DNA from 2 places in the Janthinobacterium sp. PSRC1-1 genome. Region 2 is predicted to be linked to the other one. Evidence: predicted binding sites of a transcription regulator. Region 2 holds the regulator's gene; the other holds the start of a gene.
What was found. Region 2 encodes sigma-54, which starts transcription at its own class of promoters, with help from an activator protein. Its sites were predicted from a motif close to TGGCANGNAANCTGCTTT; they were not measured.
Positions count from the first base shown of each region.

Region 1: ACP7DW_RS28340 (TorF family putative porin) is a predicted target of sigma-54. The motif match lies at 1,702-1,719, and genes of this name have one in related genera.

Region 1 is NZ_JAFCWK010000024.1:15,942-19,432, reverse strand. It holds gene ACP7DW_RS28350 (YifB family Mg chelatase-like AAA ATPase) at 1-1,170, opposite strand, end outside; gene ACP7DW_RS28345 (accessory factor UbiK family protein) at 1,282-1,530, opposite strand; gene ACP7DW_RS28340 (TorF family putative porin) at 1,800-2,567, shown strand; gene ACP7DW_RS28335 (P-II family nitrogen regulator) at 2,579-2,917, shown strand; gene ACP7DW_RS28330 (ammonium transporter) at 2,929-3,491, shown strand, end outside.
Region 2 is NZ_JAFCWK010000004.1:444,800-448,290, reverse strand. It holds gene hpf (ribosome hibernation-promoting factor, HPF/YfiA family) at 1-283, opposite strand, end outside; gene ACP7DW_RS11320 (RNA polymerase factor sigma-54) at 353-1,831, opposite strand; gene lptB (LPS export ABC transporter ATP-binding protein) at 1,836-2,591, opposite strand; gene lptA (lipopolysaccharide transport periplasmic protein LptA) at 2,591-3,154, opposite strand; gene lptC (LPS export ABC transporter periplasmic protein LptC) at 3,180-3,491, opposite strand, start outside.

The DNA of each region.
Region 1 (3,491 bases), on a different contig from region 2:
CTGCAGGTCGATACGGTCGAGCAGCGGGCCGGACAGGCGACTGTGATAGCGCAGCACGGCGTCCGGCGTACAGCGGCAACGGCCGGAAGCATGCCCCAGGTAGCCGCACGGGCAGGGATTCATGGCGGCGATCAACTGAAAGCGGGCAGGAAACTCCGCCTGGCGGGCCGCACGCGAAATGCTGATGACCCCCGATTCCATGGGCTGGCGCAAGACATCGAGGACCCGGCGCTGGAATTCGGCGATTTCATCGAGAAACAATACACCGCAGTGTGCCAGCGAGATTTCTCCCGGGCGCGGCACGTTGCCGCCGCCCACCAGGGCCACGCCGGACGCCGTCTGGTGCGGGGCACGATAGGGACGGCGTTTCCAGTGTTCCACCTTGAAGTGGCCGCCCAGCGAATGCACGGCGGCCGATTCCAGTGCCTCTGCATCGCTCATGGGTGGCAGCACGCCGGGAAACCGGCTGGCCAGCATGGTCTTGCCCGCACCAGGCGGCCCCACCATCAGCACGTTGTGGCCGCCCGCAGCCGCCACCTCCAGCGCGCGTCGCGCCTGCTGCTGCCCCTGCACATCGGCAAAGTCGGGATACGCAAAAGCGTGCGCTGCCAGCACGGGCTGATGGCGTTGCAGGGCCATCTGGCTGGCTGGCGCGGCAAAATGCGCGCAGACCTCGAGCAGGCTGTGGGCGGGATAGATGCAGGCATCGCTGACCAGCGCCGCCTCGTCCGCGTTCACTTGCGGCAGGATGAAGGCGCGTGGTGTGCCCGATTGGCTGCGCTGCATGGCAAACGTCATGGCCAGCGCACCGCGGATGGGGCGTAGCTGGCCCGACAGTGACAGTTCGCCCGCGAATTCATAGTGGTGTAATTGGTTGCCCGGCAACTGGCCGGAGGCGGCCAGGATGCCCAGTGCGATGGGCAAGTCGAAGCGGCCCGATTCCTTGGGCAGGTCCGCCGGCGCCAGATTGGCCGTGATGCGCCGCGCCGGCATTTCAAAGCCGCAGTTTTGCAGCGCGGCGCGGACGCGGTCGCGCGATTCCTTCACTTCCGTATCCGGCAGGCCGACTATCGTAAACGAGGGCAAGCCATTGGCAAGGTGGACTTCGACACTTACCTCGGGCGCCTCCATGCCAGCCAGGGCGCGGCTTTTCAGGACGGCCAGACTCATCAGACTCCCCTGTGGCGCGAGCGCGGTCAGGATCAGTCTAGCGCTTGAAGCGCTGTCAGGCTTGAGCTATGCCAGCAAGGTCGCGTATAACGCGACCTTGCTGGCGGTACGTTATGCCTTTGGGTCGTTCAGGCGCGTTTCCAGTTCGATCAGGCGCAATTCCAGTGCATCGAGCTTGGCGCGGGTCTTGGCCAGCACTTGCGCCTGGATATCGAATTCCTCGCGCGTGACGAGATCGAGACGGGCGAAGCCCTGGGTCATCATCGATTTCACGTTTTTCTCGATATCCTTGGCCGGCGAGTTCTCGATGGCTTGGTGAATCTTGCCTTGCAAGTCGTTAAAGAAGGTATTCATGTCCATGGTCAGTCCTTTTATGGTGCGGCATGTGCATCGCACCATTGCGGTGCACAGCGGTGTTAATCTGGTGCGGAAATAGGCAAATCCACAATGCTTCAGCAGTCCATTTCCGCATGCCCAGGGGCTTGCAGGGTATGTATGGACGGAAATCCCCCTGTCAAGGTGGCTGAGAGCTGGCACGTATTCTGCTAAAGAAGGGATGAACGCTTTGTGATCTCCAGCCAAGATTTTAAACCTCAACCGCTTTAAAAGTTCAATAAAAGGGAATCGCCATGAAGAATCTGTCCAAGAACATGACTTTAGTAGCCGCGTTGACGCTGGCCATGACCGCCGTGTGCGGTAGCGCCATGGCCCAGGATGCAGTGGCAGCGCCTGCTGCGGCCGAAGCCGTACCTGATAACGTGGTGAGCTACAACGTGGCGCTGACCAGCGACTATCGTTACCGTGGCGTGTCGCAAAGCCGTCTCGATCCTGCCATCAGCGGCGGCGCCGACTATACCCACAATCCGACGGGTCTGTACGTGGGCACCTGGCTGTCGAGCATCAAATGGATCAAGGATGGCGGCGGCGATACCAACCTGGAATGGGATGTCTACGGCGGCAAGCGTGGCGAGATCAGCAAGGATTTCACCTATGACGTGGGCGGCCTGTATTACTTCTATCCCTCGAATGGGCTGAGCACCAATGCCAACACTTTCGAGCTGTACGGCCAGCTTGGCTATGGCCCTGCCTATATCAAGTACTCGCACTCGACGACCAATCTGTTTGGTGTCGCCGACAGCAAGAACAGCGGCTACCTCGATGTGGGCGCGAATATCGATATGTACGAAGGTTATCTGCTGAACCTGCATGTGGGCCGCCAGAAGGTCGCGCATAACGATGCCCTCAGCTACACCGACTACAAGCTGGGTATCACCAAGGATTTCGGCATGGCAACAGTCGCCCTGGCTTACGTCAAAGCCAACATCACGTCGCTGGCACCGAATGGCAAGAACCTGGCGAAATCCGGTCTCGTGCTGACCGTGTCCAAAACCTTTTAAGCGAGACTGCCATGAAAATGATTACCGCAATCATTAAACCGTTCAAACTGGACGAAGTGCGTGAAGCCTTGTCGGCTATCAATGTGCAAGGCATTACCGTCACCGAAGTCAAAGGCTTCGGCCGCCAGAAAGGTCACACGGAACTCTACCGTGGGGCCGAGTATGTCGTCGATTTCTTGCCAAAAACCAAGATTGAAGCGGCCGTCGATGACGCCATTGTCGACCAGGCCATCGAAGCGATCGAAGGTGCCGCGCGTACCGGTAAAATCGGCGATGGCAAGATTTTCGTTTACAACCTGGAACAGGTCATCCGCATCCGTACCGGTGAAACCGGCAACGAAGCGCTCTAAGGGGAATATTGATGCATAAAAATATAACAAAATTGCTCGCCGGGATAGCCTGCCTGTGTGCGTTTGGCGTCGCCACGCCGAGCTTTGCCGATGCGCCCGCCAAGACGGAGGCGGCCACGACTACGGCCGTTGCCGCCCCCGCCGTGACGCCCGTGCCTGATGCCGCGCCCGCTGCCGCCGCACCGGCCCCGGCCCCGGCCGCTGCCGCGCCAGCGGCCGCGCCCGTCGCCAACAAGGGCGATACCAGCTTCATGATGATCAGCACCTTGCTGGTGATTTTGATGACCATCCCCGGCCTGGCCCTGTTCTACGGCGGCCTGGTGCGCTCGAAGAACATGCTGTCGGTGCTGATGCAGGTGTTCATGGTGTTCGCGCTGGTCATCGTGCTGTGGTGCATCTACGGCTACTCGATTGCCTTCACGGAAAAAACCGCCTTCTTCGGTGGCTTCGACCGCCTGTTCCTGAACGGTATCTGGGATCCGGCCAAGGGCACGTTTGCCGCCGCCGCCACCTTCAGCAAGGGCGTCGTCATTCCCGAGTTCGTCTTCGTGGCTTTCCAGGGCACGTTTGCCGC
Region 2 (3,491 bases):
TTTTGTATTTCATCACTTGCCTGTCCAGCTTGTCGATCAGGATATCGATGGCGGCATACAGGTCATGCGCCAGGCTTTCCACATAGACAGTTTTGCCACTCAGACGCAGGTTGACTTCGGCCTTTTGACGTTTTTCTTTCTCTTTGAGGTTATCCACGGTCAGAATCACGGCGATATCGATAACTTGATCGAAATGACGTTTCACGCGCTCCAGCTTCGTTTGTACGTATTCACGGATGGCTGGTGTCACTTCGAGATGATGTCCGCTGATGGTGAGATTCATACACACTCCTAAAGATGATCGGGTTCGTGCGGTCCATCCTATCCGGCCCGCAGAGGAACCGAAAAAAACTTACAAACACTTACGCAGGCTCACTGGCGGAATTTTCAACGCTTCCCGGTATTTGGCAACAGTACGTCGCGCAATCACCATGCCTTGTTCCCCCAGCATGTCCGCAATCTTACTGTCGGATAAAGGATTTTTAGGGTCTTCTGCTCCTGTCAGTTGCACGATCAATGCCCGTATCGCCGTCGATGACGCTTCGCCCCCCGCTTCGGTGGCGACGTGGCTACCAAAGAAATATTTCAACTCGAACATGCCGTGCGGGGTCAGCATGTACTTTTGAGTTGTTACCCGCGAGATAGTACTCTCGTGTAAACCCAGTGTATCAGCTATTTCACGGAGCACAAGGGGGCGCATGGCAACGGCCCCATGCGAGAAAAAGTTCTTTTGTCTTTCTACTATCGCCTGCGCCACGCGCAGGATCGTGTCGAAGCGCTGGCGCATATTCTTGATCAGCCACTTGGCTTCCTGCAACTGTGCGCCCATGGCGCCCTCGCCCTTGCCCTGCTTGAGCAAGTTGGCGTACATGGCGTTGACGCGCAGGCGCGGCATGACGTCGTTGTTCAGGGTGACTTGCCAGCCATTGCGCGCGCGCTTGACGACGACGTCGGGCACCACGTAATCGGACACGTCCGAGGCGAACACGGCGCCCGGATGCGGATTGCACTGGCGAATCACCGTCTGCGCCTCGCGCAAGTCTTCCTCGTCGCAATCGAGGGCTTTTTTCAGCTTGTTGAAATCGCGCTGGGCAAACCAGGCCAGGTGCTTTTCCACGATGACGAGGGCCATGCGCCGCGTCACCATGGCGACCTGCGGCAAGCGCTTGATTTGCAGCGCCAGGCATTCGGACGCATTGCGCGCGCCCACGCCGGGCGGATCGAAACTTTGCAACAGGGACAAGGCCGTGCGCATCTCGTCGGCGTCGATTTCCAGCTCTTCCGGCAGGCGCGCCAGGATGTCGTCGAGCGACTCTTCCAGGTAGCCATTGTCGTCGAGCGCGTCGATGATCAGCTCGACCAGCGCGCGGTCGCGCAATTCGAGCACCGTCACGCGCATCTGCTCCATCAGGTGTTCGCGCAGGGTACAGTGATGGGCCTCCAATTGCGGACGCGAATCTTCGTCGTCGGGCGCCTTGCCCCGGCTCGCCTCGCTCCAGTCGCTGTCGCCGCCGTCCGCGGCGGCCGGGCCCTCGCCCGCCTCGCCGTCAAACGCCTCCGCTTCGGCCGGCGCCGCAGGCGCCTCCTGGCCGGGCGGCTGGGGCGGCGCTTCGGCCGGCGCGGCCGTGGAACTCAGGGCCCCGTCGGACAGCAGGCGCAGCGAATGATCGAGCGGATCGTCGAGGCGCTCGAGCAAGGGATTGTCCGTCAGCAGTTGCTCTAGTTCCTGGTGCAATTCCAGGGTAGACAATTGCAACAGGCGTATCGATTGCTGCAACTGCGGCGTCAGTGCCAGGTGCTGCGAAGTGCGCAGCTGCAATGATTGTTTCATTGGCTCACATGCGGAAGTGTTCGCCCAGGTAGACCCGGCGCACCGACTCGTTCGCGATGATGTCGTCGGGGCGTCCCGACGCCAGCACCGAGCCCTGGTTGATGATGTAGGCACGGTCGCAGATACCCAGCGTCTCGCGCACATTATGGTCGGTGATCAGCACGCCGATATTGCGCTCCTTCAAGAAGCGCACGATGCGCTGGATCTCGATCACGGCGATCGGGTCGACACCGGCGAACGGTTCGTCGAGCAGCACGAAACGCGGGTCGGTCGCCAGCGCGCGGGCGATTTCCACACGGCGGCGCTCGCCGCCCGACAGCGACAGCGCCTGGTTCTCGCGCAACTTTTCAATTTGCAAGTCGGCCAGCAATTTATCCAGGCGCTCCTCGATCTCGGCCTTCTTCAGGGGGCGGCCTTCGACGGTCTGGATTTCCAGCACGGCGCGGATATTGTCTTCCACCGTCAGCTTGCGGAAGACGGACGCTTCCTGCGGCAGATACGACAGGCCCATCTGCGCGCGGCGGTGGATCGGCAGGCGGGAAATGTCCACGCCGCTGATGTCGATGGTGCCGCCGTCCGACGGCACCAGACCGACGATCATGTAGAACGAGGTGGTCTTGCCGGCGCCGTTCGGGCCCAGCAATCCCACCACTTCGCCGCATTCGACTTGCAGCGAGACATCATGCACGACTTGCCGCTTGCCATAGGTTTTTTGCAGCCCGCGAACGATCAGGGTGCTGCCGCAACGTGTATTGTCCATTAGTTCTTTCCTGGTGCGGGCGTGGCCGGCGCCTTGGGCTTCGGCTGGATCACCATGCGCACGCTGCCGCCATCGGGCGTGCTGGTGCCGCTGTCGGAATTTTCCATTTTGAATACTTCCTTGCGGCTGTCATACGAGATGAAGGCGCCGTTGGCCACGTCGGTCACTTTCGTGCCTTCCAGGCGCGTCAGCTTGGCCTTGGAAAACAGTTTCACCACTTCCGTCTTGTTATCGTATTCCACGCGCTCCGCCTCGCCTTCCACCCACAGGTCGCCGGCGCCATCGCGCTTCTGGCGGAAGGTGGCCAGCTTGCCGGGATCGGCCCAGAAGGTGATGAACTGGTAGCCTTGCGGGTCTTCCGTGATCAGGGCCCGGCCCGCCTTCATGGTCAAGGTACCCTTGACCAGCACGACGTCGCCCGTCAGGGTACGCACCTGCTTGACGTCATCGACGTGGCCGCTACGTGCCGTGATGACGGCTTCCTTCTCGGAATCGGCCTTCTCGGCATGCGCCACGCCCATCATGGCCAGAGAAAATACGGTCAACAGCAAGATATTCTTCATAGTATGGTTTCCTTGTTTCATTCTGTCATTTTGCCGCCGCGGCCGGGCGCGGTTTCGGCGGGAGGACCATGCGCAGCGCATTCTGCACTTCCACCACGCCAGTGGCGTTATTGGCCTTCATGCCGATGCCATTGATGCGCGAGGCGCCCGTCAGGATATCGACAGGCACGTCCGTTTCCATTCTTTCCTCATCCGGAAATACCGTCAGCGCTTCCGTCCTGACCGTCAGGTTCTGCGCCTTCGGACTGGCCACGCGGTCGATCACGACATTGCGGTGCAGTTGCAGCCGGGTATTGTCCTGGTCGATATGCGCCAGTTCCGCATTCATGTTCATCGG